Regions from separate parts of the Arthrobacter sp. JUb119 genome, predicted to be linked through region 2. Evidence: riboswitches for the same ligand, from Rfam matches in the RefSeq annotation. Region 2 holds a riboswitch; each other region holds the start of a gene.

Region 1 (3,640 bases), on a different contig from region 2:
GGTGATCCAGTCGCCGGTGAGCACGACCCAGCCAAAGCCGATCATCGCGCCCACGCCTATGGCCAAGGCGTCCCAGCGGCCGAGGACCTTCTTGAGGCCTGGTTCTGCGGTGCGGTTCTTCGCGGTTTTTCCTGACATGGCAACCCCTTCTGGAAAGTTGGTCAGGATCACACTATGCAAAAACGCGCTTAAGGGTATTGGATGTTTTGACTACATTTCAGGCTATTTTGCCCAAATCAGGAGGCTAGGCCTCGCCGGAGCGCTTCTTGCTGGCTTTCACCAGCGCGCGGTCGACCTCGTGAATGCCCAGGCAGAAGCCTGCGGACATGACCAGCGATTTGATAGTCAGTTCGGAAAGGTCATCAGCTACGTACACCAGCTGGATCGGTCCGGCCAGGACCAGCAGGACACCTGTCCACAGCACATACGCCCACGAGGTGCGCGCCTGCGCCATCACCGGGAAGCGTGCCCGTCGGCGAATCGTCCGCACGCCAATGGTGACAATGACGACGGCCAGAATCGCGGCGCCAATGAAGAAGAAATTGCGTTGGGTGCGGATCCAGGTCAAGGTGGTGCCAATAAGAACGCCGAAAAGTATCGAAGCCCACCAGCTGATACTGCGCAGTTGATCTTGCGCAGCGGTTGGTTCGCCTGTCCTCACGCCTCTCCCATCACTGATTGTCCCGAGCGCCCGGAACAACGCATCGTTCCTAGAATACGCGGTTCATCTCCCCGCAGACGAACGCGCAGCCGCACTGCGCATGCCGTGCCATGGCAGCAAGCGCAAGGGATTGGCGTCATGAGAGGATCAGCGTCCAGGTAACCACGGCAACCTCATCAGAATCGTTTTCCCAGCTATGCGGTTCACGCCCGGGGAAGGTGATCGTATCGCCTGCTTCGAGTTCTACGCGCTGATCAGGCAATACCAGGATGAATTTTCCAGCGATCACGTGCAGCACTTCCAGCTCGCAATCCACCGAATACAGCTCCGCTTCACCGGTGCCCTTGGGCGCAATCTCGGCGCGAATCATCTGCACCCGCTTCTCGCTGCGCGGCGTGACCAGCTGCTCCGTGATGCCGTCACCGCCCAGGGAAACACGGGGTGCCTGCTCCAGTCGGACCAGTTTCGTTTCAGGAACCTCGAAGAGGGTACCGACCTCCATGCCCAGCACTTCGCACAACCGCAAAAGAGTGGAAACCGAAGGGCTGGTCAGGTCGCGCTCCACACGCGAGAGGAAACCCTTGGTCAGTCCGGATAGCTCGGCGACCTGGTCAATGGTCATACGCTGGGTCTGGCGCACCCCGCGCAGCCTCGCACCGATATTGATCGCGGCACCGGTTGGTTCAACTGGCAAGGTTTTCATCGTTTGGCTCCTCGACGTTTTCTGCAGCAACAACCGCAACCACTTTGGCTTCAAGGCCTGCGGGGCAAGTTTACCAATGGTAAACACACCGCGCCCTCTACCGCGAGACTGCAGCGCTCACTAGACTCTGCCCATGGACAGCACCAAGGACAAGCTCTGCGGGTACCTGAACGACGCGCGCGAGAATGCGATCTACAAGGCAGAAGGCCTCGCCGAACACCTGGCACGCACTCCGCTCACCCCTACAGGCACCCATATCCTGGGAGTACTGCACCATTTGGCGATCAATGAATACGAATATTTCGGCACCTGCCTCAAGCGCAGGGCCGATGACCGCTACGTTCGCGAATTCATTGCGCCGCATGATCCCGACGCGGATTTCCTCCCGCCAGCAGATATGGATGCGCAACAGCTGATCGGCCTGTATCGGAAAGCCATCGCCTTCGCCGATGAAGCCATCAGCGATCTGCCCCTGGACTGTCCCGTAGAGGTACCGTGGTGGGGGCCAGCTGGCAAAACCACCTTGGACCACCTGCTCATCCATGCGCTCGCCGAAACCTCCCGGCATGCAGGGCATCTGGATATTATCCGCGAGCAGCTCGATGGCCGTGCTGGCTGGACCGCGCAACTGGATCTGCTGCCCGGCTACACCGCGGGGCAATGGGCCGAACAACGCGAGAAGCTGCAGCAACTGGCCAATGCCTTTGCCCCGGGCAGCTGAGCCGCAGTCATATTACGCATTCGGACTTCACCGGGCCCTACCGCCGGCGGTACCATCGGAAATGTTGCTTCACGAGACGCGGCGCCAAGCTCCGACTGGCCGCGCACCAACCCCAAGTTCATGGGTGGTTCGGATGAGGAAGCGGTCCGCGCATCAACAGGTGCACGGGCAAGAGCTCGCAAGAGAGTTGACCTCCATGGCATATCCGATTCTGCCCGTCATCGACCGCCAGACCGGCCAAGTGCAGTTCAAGGCCGAGGGGCGCTGGCGCACCCGCTACGTTGCAGATCCGCTCAGGCTTGAACGGCTCATTGCCCGTTGCGCCCGCAGGCCGACCTATGATCCGGCCACTTCTGAATTGCAGCTGGTGCTGCCGGTAGCCGGAAATCCCGCGGGCAAGAGAATTGCTTTTAGCCTTGCCAAATTCCCAAGTGCAGGAGCCCTGACTAAACTGGGTGGTTGATCCGATCCACGGGTTTCATTGGAAAATCCATGTTCCAGGAGAGTCATCGTCGCGATGCCACAGCACCCAGAAACCGAACCTACCAAAGCGCAGATCCAGCGATGGCGCAAGTATCTCGCAGATGAAGTCGCCGAAGGCTCCATCTACAGGGCCCTCGCGGAAAAGAAAACCGGTCAAGAACGGCAAATCCTGCTGGGCCTTGCAGAGGCGGAAGCCCGCCACGAATCCCACTGGCGCGTCCTGCTCGGCGAGCATTTCAAGGAAGTCCGCCCGTCGCTGCGACGCACCATGCTGCGTTTCCTGGCATTGCATTTCGGTTCGGTCTTCGTGCTGGCCATGGCCCAGCGCTCCGAAAGCAGTTCGCCCTACCGCGACGACAAGGACGCCACCGCGCAGATGGCGGCCGACGAACAGGTCCACGAAGAGGTCGTCCGGGCGCTGGCTACAGCAGGCCGTGCGCGCCTTTCGGGCAACTTCCGCGCTGCGGTCTTCGGCGCCAACGACGGGCTGGTTTCCAACCTGGCGTTGATCATGGGTATCGGTGCGACCGGTGTTTCAGCGACCTTCGTGCTGTTCTCCGGTGTTGCCGGTTTGCTGGCCGGCGCACTGTCCATGGCAGCTGGCGAATACGTCTCGGTGCGTTCCCAGCGCGAGCTGCTGACCGCCTCGCGACCAACCCAGGTCACGCTGACCGCCGCCCCGAACCTCGATCTGGACGCCAACGAGCTGGTGCTGATCTACAAGGCCCGCGGCATGAGCGATGAAGATGCAGCGCACCGGGCCGCAGAACGCATGGGCCTGTTCACCTGCGATTGCAACCCCGACTTCTCGTTGAACCCGGAAGGCCGCGGCGAAGAACTCGAGAAGGAGCACCAGGAACTGGGGTCGGCCACCGGCGCGGCGGCCACCTCGTTCATCCTTTTCGCTTCCGGCGCGGTCGTGCCGATCCTGCCTTATATCCTTGGGCTCTCCGGCATGACCGCGATCCTCGTCTCGGTAGTCCTGGTAGGCGTGGCCCTGATGATCACCGGAGGGATCGTGGGACTGCTTTCCGGTGCCTCCCCGCTCAAGCGCGGCCTGCGCCAGCTAGCC
Region 2 (3,640 bases):
AGAACTCCACTTTGTCGTCGACAAGCGCGTTGGTCAGGAAAGTATTGTCCGCCGCGCGGTTGACCAGCTGGACGCCAATCTCTCGCCATTGCTGTTCAATCAGTTCGAACGCTGGCTTGATGACCACGGAGTTATTGGAGGTGGAGACCGTTACTTCCAGTTTCTTTCCGTCCTTCTCGCGAATGCCATCCGCGCCCGGCTTCCAACCGGCTTCATCCAATAATTGCTTGGCCTTTTCTGGGTTGTACGCCAGTTCGGAAGATAGGTCTACGAAACCTGGAGCCTTATGGTTCAGGATCGATCCGGAGATGACGTAGCTATCCGAGAGAACGGTTTCCTTAATGGCCTGGCGGTCGATTGCAATCTGCAGCGCTTGGCGGACTTTGACGTCTTCAAGCTTTCCCGAGCCAACACGTACTGCTGCGTGGTTGGTGGTCAGGTCTACGCCTTCAGCAGCTAACACCTTGCCACCGTTGGTACCCAGCACTTGTTCGTCCACCGGTTGCAAGCCTCGGACGAGATCTACCTGCGCGGACTGAACTGCCCCGGCACGGCTAGCTACCTCAGGAAGGTATTTGATAACCAAGGTATCCAGGTATGCATCGCCCTGGTTAGAGGCAGATTCTGGTGCCCAAGCGTAGTCATCGCGGCTGGTGAAAACCACTTCTTCATCAGGCTTTTCCGATTCAAAGACAAACGGTCCGGAACCAACGATCTTGGAGATCGAGGACTGCGCGGCGTTATCCAGTTCAAGGGTTTTCGGGGACACCAATCCAGCAGTTACTGAAGAAGTCGCCCGAAGGAAATTGGCATCCGGACGCTTGAGCGTGACCTTGACCTTGTTGTCCCCAACGACCTCTGCCGACTTGTAGGCGGCAAAGTCAACGTTCGGTGCAATCTGAGCTTCCTTGATGCCCTGGCCCAGCGCGTCCAGGTTCAGTTTCACGGCTTTGGCATCCAGTTTGGATCCGTCTGAGAAGGTGACTCCGTCGCGAATGGTGAACGTGAACTCGGTCTTGGCATCGTTGGCTTCGAATCCGCTGGCGATCCAGCCAACCAGCTTGCCAGCTTCCACGTCGTAGTAGGTCAGGCGATCAAGGACGGAATTCAGTACGTTGGCCTTCTCATAGAAACGCGCTGCCTGAGTCTGCCAATTGTTGATGGGGGTAACTTCAGCAAAAGTGAAGGTACCGCCTTCTACTGGTTCCCCTGGATCGGCTGCTGCTTCAGCGGCGCCAGTAGTATTGGCGTTGTTTCCGCATGCAGTGAGTGACAAGCCCAGAACGGCAAGGATTGCAGTGGCCTTCAGGCCAAAATGTGCTGTACGCATGGTTACAGATGTCCTCTCGGTTGGTGCCCCGAGGATTACGCATAGATTCCCTGTACGTTCTGCCTTGATTCCGGGACTACCCACGGCGAGTTTCTTCCGGCAGACCGTTGAGAAATTTAGCAATCTCCATCGGTCCTGGCCTTAGCACCGCTCCCGTTTACGGGTGGTTGCTGCGACTTCAACGAGCCAGGTCTCTCGGTCGCTCTGGATGGGGTGTCCGGCTGTACCGGCCGAACAGTTCAAGTCTGCAACCCCTGAATTCAGCAGACAAGCGTTACGTAAGCAGGGGTCATGAAGTCGCAGAACGCGTCCTGAAACAGCCGATACACGTCATGCTGCGCGTCATAAAATGCAATGCGCCGGACATAAAACGCTTTGTGACGCCAACTGTGGACAGATCCATGCGAATCCTTGCTTAATCGGCATTCCCATTCGATGGTTCCGGGAATTACCTCACGTCCTCGCCGGTTGTAGCAGATGCAGACCAACGAGAGGACCCCATGAAGATCGCAATTACCGGTGCCACCGGACAGCTTGGAAATCTAGTCATCGACGCGCTGCTGGCGCGCGGGGCGAATGCCGCTGATCTGGTCGCCATTGGCCGCTCCGAGCAGAAGCTGGAACCACTGGCAGGCAAAGGCCTGGAAACCCGCGTTGCCGATTACAACGCCCAGCCAACTCTCGTGTCCGCACTCGAAGGCATAGACAAGCTGCTGCTGATTTCGGCCAGCGAGGTGGGCCAGCGCGTTGCCCAGCATGAGAACGTCATCAACGCGGCCAAGCACGTGGATGTCTCGCTGATCGCCTACACCTCAATTGCCAACGCCCTGTCCGGCGGCATGAAGCTCGCCGACGAGCACATCGCCACCGAACGGCTGCTGGCCGGATCCGGCATCGACTACGTGCTGTTGCGCAATGGATGGTACATCGAGAACTACACCGACCAGCTGATGGGCTACCTCAACAGCGGCACGGTGCTCGGTGCCGCCGGCGATGGCAAGATCAGCGCTGCCGCCCGTGCAGACTATGCGGATGCCGCTGCGACCGTGCTGCTTTCCGAGGAGGACCAGAACGGCAGGATCTACGAGCTGGGCAGCGATAAGCCATTCACCCTCGCCCAGCTTGCTGGCGCGGTTGGCGCTGCCGCCGGCCAGGACATCGCCTACCAGGAAATGGATCCAGGGCAACTGGAAAAGATCTACGCTGATGCCGGCGTCCCCGGACCGTTCGCGCACATCCTCGTCGATACCGACATGCGCATTCGAGAAGGAGCGCTGGAAGTGGACTCCGGGGAGCTGGCTCAGCTGATCGGCCGCGCCCCGGCTTCCTTGGGCAAAGTCATCAAGGACAACCTGGACAAGTAGCCCAGGTGCACTAGGGTTCCAGCGGGCAGGCATTGGCGGCGATCGAGGCCGCGGTGCCTGCCCGCCGCTTTAACGCGTCACAACCCGGAATATTCGCGCGGCAATGCCGAAATTGCCGCGCAAACCCATGGTGCTGCGTGTCACAACCGCGCGGCGAGTTCCCGCTCCCGTAAATTTGCGCATACTTCATCCCCACCTGCAGAGGAGATCAAAGCATGCCACGAGTACGTTTAAGATCAGTTGCCTGCGCGGCAGCCATCGCCTTGGGCCTGGGAGCTTTCTCAGCGCTTCCGGCGAGCGCCGAACCACGGCACACCCAGAAGGACCCGACCGCCATCGGCACTGGAGGCGCAGTCTCGTCGGTCGATCCGGAAGCCACCGCTGCCGGCATCGAAATCCTGCGCAAGGGAGGCAACGCTGTCGATGCGGCTGTGGCAACGGCGGCGGCACTGGGCGTCACCGAACCCTATAGCGCAGGCATTGGCGGCGGCGGATACTTCATGCACTACGATGCGAAGTCGGGCAAGGTCAGCACCATCGACGGCCGCGAAACCGCCCCGGCAGGCATTGGGCATGATGCCTTCATCGATCCTGGAACCGGCGAGCCGTATAACTTCACCCCGGAACTGGTCACCAGTGGTGTGGCCGTAGGCGTGCCCGGGACAGTGGCCACCTGGCAGCGCGCACTGGATAATTGGGGTTCGCAGAACCTGAAACAGGTTCTGCGGCCGGCAACCCAGATCGCTTCACGCGGCTTTGTCATCGACGAGACGTTCCGCGAGCAGACCCTGGACAACAAGGAACGGTTCGCCGCGTTCACCTCCACGAGCGAATTGTTCCTGCCCGGCGGAGATGCTCCGGAAGTCGGGAGCATTTTCAAGAATCCGGATCTCGCACACACCTACCGGATGCTGGCCAAGCAAGGCATTGATGGATTCTATGAGGG
Region 3 (3,640 bases), on a different contig from region 2:
CAACAATGCGTGCGGACTCGGCGGTAATCATGCCAACGCCTTGGCGGGCGAGCTTCGCGGCCCGGTCCGGGCCATCGAGGGCATCCCACTCATCCTGGTACTCGCACACCGTGTACGGTCCGTATACCTCGGTGAGGCCATATACATGGACTACCTCGATGCCCAGCTTCTGCAGCTTGGAGATGATTGCCGGGGACGGGGGAGCTCCTGCGGTGGTGATGCGCAGTGGCGCATCGAGCTGGTGGGCGCGGGTGGAGTCGGCGATGATGGAGCAGACGGTCGGAGCGCCGCACAAGTGGGTGGTTCCAAGATCCTCGATGGCATCCCAAACGGAATCTTCGCGCACGCCGCGCAGGCACAGGTGCGTTCCTCCCGCTGCGGTGACGGCCCATGGAGTGCACCAGCCGTTGCAGTGGAACATCGGCAGGGTCCACAAGTAGCGGGTCTTGGCGGTGAAGCCCTGGTGGTGCGCTTCGCCCAACGAGTTCAGGTAGCTGCCGCGGTGCGAGTAGAGCACGCCCTTCGGCTTGCCGGTGGTGCCCGACGTGTAATTGAGAGTGATCGGAGCCCGCTCATCGGCGATGGCGTAGGGAAGTCTTTCATCCGAGGCTTGTGCGATTAGCTCGTCCAAGGTGGCGTCCACGGGCACGTCCGGACGTTCTCCGGCGTACTGGTCATCGGCGATCTCGATGAGCGCCTCCAGCGTTGGGTTCTCGCGGCGCAGGGTCTTCGTGTTCTCCAACAGCTCTGTGTCGGCAAGCATCAGCTTGGCAGCAGAATGATCAATGATGTATTGCAGCTCGTGGGCCGAGAGTCGGGTGTTCAGGGCAACGAGGACTGCGCCTGCCAGCGGTACGGCGTAATGCGCCATGAGCATTTCGGGAGTATTCGGTGCCAGCACGGCCACGCGGTCGCCCGGCTCAATGCGAGCCTTCAGCGCCTGGGCAAAGCGGTGCACCCGTGCTTCGAATTCTTCATAGGAGAAGCTGCGAGTTCCATGGATGACGGCGGTCTTCTTCGGATAGGCCTCGGCTGTGCGTTCCAAGAAACGCAGTGGGGTCAATTCTGAATGGTTTGCCTGAATCTCTACCATGGTGTGGCTATTCCTCAATCGTCATCGATGGTTACGGAGAACAATAAGCAGGAGTGTGACTCAATGCACTCCATGACCAATAGTGGCATGAACCTCAGCGTCATGCCGGGAAACCAAGTTTCATTACGGTGGGCGGTAGGGAATTCGCGCCAGGGCCCCGAGCCCAGGGGAGGAGTTAGTGTTCTGCCGAATCAAGAGCGGCGGAAGCCTGCTGCGATCATGGGGGCCGAGGGGTTCAAGAAGCGCGGCGTATGGCGAATAAAAGACTGCCCAAGGACTTCTGGCGGGGCCTTGGATCGAATATTGCGTCGAATATTGCGATTTGCGAAGTGAAATGTTTGACGGCTGTTCGTCATGAGCCATATCGTTTTAAACAGAATCAAGAGCATCAGCTATAAGCCCTGGCTTGCTGATCGGCAACCCTCTCAACGGTAGTGGGGTGCTCCAGGTGAGGATTCGGTTCCACACAAAATGTGCTGGAACAAGTACCGCACACGGCGCGGAACTTCAGCCCAAGCGGCTTCGAGTAACGAGAAGCCAATGCTTGCAGGCTACTGCGCGGTGGGCAAGACCCAAAGGAATCGAGCCATGTCATTGAATCTTGAACTTGACCCGTTGACCCTGCGCAAGGTTTTCGCTCAGCATCCATCAGGGGTAGCCGCCCTCTGTGCAGAACTGGATGGCGTGAAGACCGGAATTGTCGCTTCATCGTTTACCGTGGGAGTTTCCCTTGAACCTGCACTGGTGATGTTCGCCGTGCAGAAGTCCTCGAACACTTGGCCAAAGCTGCGCGAAGCTGGCCGCATTGGCGTCTCAGTGCTGAGCGAACGCAATGATGGTGTCTGCGCTCAGATTGCGTCGAAAAATGGCGACCGGTTCCGCGGAATCGATACCTATTCCTCGGATCAGGGCGCGCTCTTCGTCAACGACTCCACGTTGTGGCTGGAGACTTCGATCTACAACGAGGTCGAAGCGGGGGATCACTGGGTAGTCCTGATGGAAGTCCACGGGCACCGCACCTCCGAGCACTCGCCACAGATCTTCCATGATTCGCGGTTCCATTCGCTGCCGATTCCTGAGCTCGTATAAGCGCTTCGCATCTTCCAAAGCTCCGGCCAGATCAAATCATCGATCTGGCCGGAGCTTTTTGAATTCCGGTTAGGCGGGTTGAGCCGTTCCCCGCAGCCCTCGACACCGGCAATGCCCGTTCTCTCTCGCCACCCTGAAGACGTGGCAAGATGGCTGGCAATCTCATGGCCTGCCATCTTGGGCCAGCTGCCCCAGGCATTTGGCGATAACCTCGTCATCAAAGTATCTGTCGCGAGAAACCTTGAACTCGCCATATCCGCCACCCGCCTGGGCTGTCGAACAGAACCGCGCAGGTAGCTCATGGATCCTCGCTGCACGCTGGACCGGCCTCGGTTCGTAAGCAAATCAATAACGTGGCCACGGCCGCGGTTGATGAAGCCCTAACTGAGGAGCTCTTGGAATCCCTCAGGCAGCGAGCTGTCCAGGCGGCCGTGGCCGCCGTGACCGAACAGGTGGAGGCCAACGAGGCAGCCGAAGAAGCCCAAGACGACGAGGGCGAGGCTGAACCGGAGGAAACCCTTTACTACGGTTCCGTTGATGAGTTTGTCCGTGAGTACCTGCGCAATGTCTATCGCCGGGCGATCAACGGCCGGTCGCGGGTCTGGGCTGCCCGGTGGTGGGAATATGACGAGGCAGTGATCCGTCTGGAAGCGCTGTGGCGTTCCTGGGAACATCTGCGCATGGACCCCAGCACCGGCATGAGCGTGTGGTGGCGTGACCACGCGGACCACCATATGGCGGTCTTGCTGGACCCGGATGGGCCGTTTTCCTCGGCAGCGGACACCGACGAAAACAAGTCCAAAAAAGGGCAGCCGTTGCCTTATGCAGCGCCGCCGGAGGGCTTGTTCCCTGACCAACGTCAAATCCACCTTCCAGTTGTTGAACCTCCAAAAAAATATTTATTCTAGTGGGTAAGTTTCTTTGATATAGTAACTACGACTGATCAGAGACGGATCTTGTAGTCGATCTTGACTTCGGTCGTGCAAAGCTCCTGCGCATCAATTTTCAGCGCCAAATCTCATTTGGCGAATGGAACTTGGAAGTTAGGAGCAATAACTCAGGGCATGTGAAAATGCGATTCTTCGTGTTTCCACAGGGCCTCAATCAAAAGGAAAAATATGTCAAGCGTTACCTCAGAAAAGAGCACGGTCCAAGCGATCTCGGCAGGAAAAGGGATCATCGTACTTGCGGCAGTCACGGCGTCACTCACCATCCTTCTGGTAGCATCCGCTGTAATGCCAGAGGCACTAGTTGCCTTCTTTGGCTTTACCACGGCCAATGCAACGGCAGCGGCAACAGCAATTCTCGCTGGCATGGATGTTGCGACCGCGGTCTCGCTCTTCGGTGGTGCCACTGTTATCGGTGGTGCTGCCTTGGCTATGCTCCGCCGCGCTATTGGCAAGAAGGCTCTGGTTAAGTAGAAACGATGGGCGGACCGACAAGCTGTCGGTCCGCCTT
Region 4 (3,640 bases), on a different contig from region 2:
TTGCACGGCACTGGCAGCTGCCGGGCCTGCTTGTAGCCTTTGGAGGCATGGTTCTTCAGTTGCTGGGCCTCGTCCATGATCATGACGTTGAATCCGGCGGCTTCAAAATCCTCATAGGCCAGGCGGAAGATCGTGTAGCTGGTAACTACCAATTGGGCGTCACCGATCTGCGACGCCATGCTTTGGCCGCTCTTTCTAGCTGTTGAAGTGATGCCGGTGACTCTCATCTGCGGCGCAAATCGCTGCGCCTCATTGATCCAGTTGCCCACCACCGAGGTAGGAGCCAGCACCAGGAATTTCTGGGCAGGATCCTCGACGCGCGCTTGTTCAAGGCAAGCCAGCAACTGGACGGTCTTGCCCAGACCCATATCGTCGGCAAGGACGCCACCGAGATCATGGGTACGCAAGAAGTTGAGCCAGGATAGGCCGTGGCCCTGATACGGGCGCAGTTCAGCGTTGAACGTTTCCGCTAGCTGGACCGGCTGCATTTCTTCACCGCTTTGCAGCGCCTTCATGGTCTGCAGCCACTGGTTGTGCTGGGCTTCGATAATGCCCAGATCCACCAGTTCTTGCCACCAGTCGATGCTCAACTTATGGATGCGGATCGTATCGCCCTGCACCGTGCCCAGCTCCCCGGCCTCTGATATCAGCTGGCGCAGCTGCGTGAAATCTGCACCATCAATCGGGATCACCGTAAGGTCATCGAGGACGAGATACTCATCTTGCTTGGTCAAGGCCTCCAGCAGCAGTGGGAACGGGACCTTGGTCTCGTCCAGGAGCACTTCCACAGACAAGTCGAACCAGTCCCCCGTGCTTTCGCCGGCTTCGACACTGACAGCGGCCGGGGCGTGGCTGATCCGGTACTTCGGCAGCCTGTTCTGCTCTTCAACGACCACATCGGGATGCTCTGCCAATAGCGGCAATGCGTAGACCAAGAAATCGATGGATTCGGAGGTGCTGAATTCCTTCGGCGGGAAGATTCCTGAAGAGGTCAGTTGCCCCAAGGAAGCCTGCGCGCCGAGCTTGTCCTGCACCGAAGCAGCAATTTCCTTTTCCACGGCATACTGGCGGGGGCCCGCGGAGGCGTACTCCCAGGAATAGCTCACGGTCAGCGGAGTTCGGATGCTCTCCAGGGACAGCTTGAGGCTGGGGCGTGCTGGAACAGGGATGCTGTAGCTGTCATCCTCGCTCTTCAACGGTGCCATCAGGCGCAATCGGTCCAGGTGCTGGCGCTCGAAAAGCTCAACGCCTTCCTGCGGGATGGATTGCGCACCGGATTCAATAAATGTGGCCAGTTCCTTCGTGACCGGTTCAGCGAACCGGGCCAAACCGATTTCCCTGGCCTTCGGCAAGGGGCTGGACGCGTAAGCCAACAAGGTCGGCGGCGTGCCTATGGGCAAGAGGTAGACGTGCTCTTCGCTCGGCCCGCGCAGCTTCCCTTCCATGCTCAGGCCATGTTCACCGCGACGCACATCCACGTGTGCCATGGCTGGTTGCTCGCTGAACTCCACCGGGGCCTTGGCCGTAGAACCGCCGTTGACGATCTGCACTCCAGCTTCACGCAGGGCTTCGAACGCATCCAGCAGGTCCTGGCCTGGAAGATCCATCAAGGAGATCCACTCCTTGGGATCCCACGAATGGCGATAAGTATCTTGTTCAACGTGTTCACGCAACCGGTCCAGTTCAACGACCGCACGACGCTGCTTCTTGGAGAACCGCGTATCAAAAGCAACATTGCGCCAGCTGATCCCGGTTTGGATCCAGGGGCTCTTGGTGCCCTGGCGGGCCGGGCGTGCCTGCAAGGTCAGCGCGTCCTCGCCGCCATAACGCGGTTCGCTTACCACTTTCAGGATCAATCCCAGCGGTTCTTCGGCAACCAGCGGCTCATCGGAAATGACTGGAAGCAGACGGTCAAGGGTACGTTCCCACTGCGGCTTGCTATTGCGTTTCCAAGCGTGGGGATCCACCCCGGAGTCGGAGACGAAAAAGCCCTGGTCTTCTTCGGTGGTGACCTCAATGAGCAAGGCGGCGACATCTTCACAGGACTGAACCCCCGGATGCTTGCCGCAGAAGCTGGTGAAGCTGATATTGCCCTCGGTGATTTCCAATTGGGCCATCACCGATTCACGCAGCACCACACCGGAGATGCGGGTAGATCCCGGTTGCATTACCCGGTTGGCGATCTGCACTTTTCCGGAATCACACAGGAATTGGCCCAGGTTGTATTCGGATTCGGTCACCAAGGTCTGGGCCGCAGAAAGTGTCAGCTGGAATTCCATACTCGCCGTTCATTGTTCGTGCAGTGGGCGCCCGAGAGCTAGATTCCATCTTAGCGAGCCGGAAAGCAAGATGCCCGGTGACGAAAAGTTACTTCTGCCCTTTACCCGCGGGCCCTGCAACCGATAGAAATTAATCACTGAATCACGAGTTCCACTCTTTGAGCCCTGGCTGAGTGGACGGCAACCCTCCTGCGTCATTGTGCGGGGTGCCCCAGGTGAAGATTCGACGCATCTTGAACGCCAAGATGCGTAAGCGATGGCGCCCCTTGCGCCAGAAAGGGGATCAATTCCCCATGACTAATGCAGCATCTGCCCCAACCGTATCCGAAGACCGCGCACAGCGCCTGCAGGAAGCAGGCAAGGGCTGGGGCGAACGAATTTCGGCTGCCCCGCAAAGTGCCCAATTGACTTTCACCGTCGAGGGCGAAGGCTTCGATTCGGTAGCCAGCAACATTGTCTCCGGCAAGCACACCTTCCAGGTCGACGAGCCAGCTGCCCTGGGCGGCAGCGACCTGGCCGCAAGCCCCGTGGAATACGCGCTCGGAGCGCTCATCTCCTGCCAGGTTGTGGTCTACCGCTTGTACGCGCAGAACCTCGGCATCCAGGTGGACGACGTGAAGATCCAGGCCAATGGCCACCTCGATGTCCGCGGACTCTTCGGCATCGACCAGACCATCCGCCCCGGCTTCTCGTCGGTGGATCTGGACATCCGGATTGCCGGACCGGAATCAGCTGAACGCTATGAAGAACTGCGCCGCGCAGTGGATGCACACTGCCCGGTGCTGGACCTCTTCGCCAATCCGGTGCCCGTGACAACCGCGGTAAGCATCGCAGAGACCAACTAGAGTTCGCTGAACTAAAAAGCACCGCGGCGGCCCCCGACTTCAGGGGCCGCCGCGGTGCACTTCTAGCTGAAGCCAACTATTGCCCCAGGAAGTTCAGCAGGACTTTGCCGGAGCGAGCCGAATCCTTGGCCGTTTCGAAGGCTTCAAGCGCATCGGCGACCGGGAACTCGTGGGTTACCGCCTCGGAAACCTGCAGTGAACCGTCGGCCAGGGCAGCAAGCACATGGTCGATTTCGTCGTTGAAGCGGAAGGAACCAACCAGTTCCAGCTCGCGGGTAATAGCCAGCGAAATGAGTGCGGGTTGTTCTCCTGAGGGCAGCAACCCGACCATGACCACTCGACCGCCGCGCACGGCACCGCGCACGGCGGAGGCCAACCCGCGGAAGTTGCCGCTGGCCTCGATCACCACGTCCGCGCCCACCTGGGCAAGAGCTTCCTGGTCATCGGCGCGCAAAGTTGAAGTGGCACCGAGTTTCCCGGCGATTTCCAACGGCTTCTCGTGCATGTCCACTGCGA

Evidence for each region. Region 2 has a riboswitch for S-adenosylmethionine ahead of M2368_RS11975 (ABC transporter substrate-binding protein). Riboswitches for the same ligand answer to the same signal wherever they lie in the genome.
Region 1: another riboswitch for S-adenosylmethionine. It lies ahead of M2368_RS06270 (hypothetical protein); the one in region 2 lies ahead of M2368_RS11975 (ABC transporter substrate-binding protein).
Region 3: another riboswitch for S-adenosylmethionine. It lies ahead of M2368_RS14205 (flavin reductase family protein); the one in region 2 lies ahead of M2368_RS11975 (ABC transporter substrate-binding protein).
Region 4: another riboswitch for S-adenosylmethionine. It lies ahead of M2368_RS09845 (OsmC family protein); the one in region 2 lies ahead of M2368_RS11975 (ABC transporter substrate-binding protein).

What each region holds. Positions count from the first base shown of each region.
Region 1 covers NZ_JANUFE010000002.1:44,433-48,072, reverse strand. Annotated here, with positions in the region: gene M2368_RS06290 (APC family permease) at 1-138, opposite strand, end outside; gene M2368_RS06285 (hypothetical protein) at 245-661, opposite strand; gene M2368_RS06280 (cupin domain-containing protein) at 798-1,364, opposite strand; gene M2368_RS06275 (DinB family protein) at 1,498-2,085, shown strand; SAM riboswitch class IV at 2,153-2,266, shown strand; gene M2368_RS06270 (hypothetical protein) at 2,282-2,548, shown strand; gene M2368_RS06265 (VIT1/CCC1 transporter family protein) at 2,603-3,640, shown strand, end outside.
Region 2 covers NZ_JANUFE010000004.1:108,630-112,269, reverse strand. Annotated here, with positions in the region: gene M2368_RS11975 (ABC transporter substrate-binding protein) at 1-1,330, opposite strand, end outside; SAM riboswitch class I at 1,454-1,545, opposite strand; gene M2368_RS11970 (NAD(P)H-binding protein) at 1,831-2,694, shown strand; gene ggt (gamma-glutamyltransferase) at 2,910-3,640, shown strand, end outside.
Region 3 covers NZ_JANUFE010000005.1:215,875-219,514, reverse strand. Annotated here, with positions in the region: gene M2368_RS14210 (long-chain-fatty-acid--CoA ligase) at 1-1,093, opposite strand, end outside; SAM riboswitch class IV at 1,471-1,587, shown strand; gene M2368_RS14205 (flavin reductase family protein) at 1,682-2,182, shown strand; gene M2368_RS14200 (DUF4913 domain-containing protein) at 2,614-3,090, shown strand; gene M2368_RS14195 (hypothetical protein) at 3,418-3,603, shown strand.
Region 4 covers NZ_JANUFE010000003.1:180,756-184,395, forward strand. Annotated here, with positions in the region: gene M2368_RS09840 (DEAD/DEAH box helicase) at 1-2,279, opposite strand, end outside; SAM riboswitch class IV at 2,420-2,541, shown strand; gene M2368_RS09845 (OsmC family protein) at 2,573-3,124, shown strand; gene M2368_RS09850 (L-idonate 5-dehydrogenase) at 3,201-3,640, opposite strand, start outside.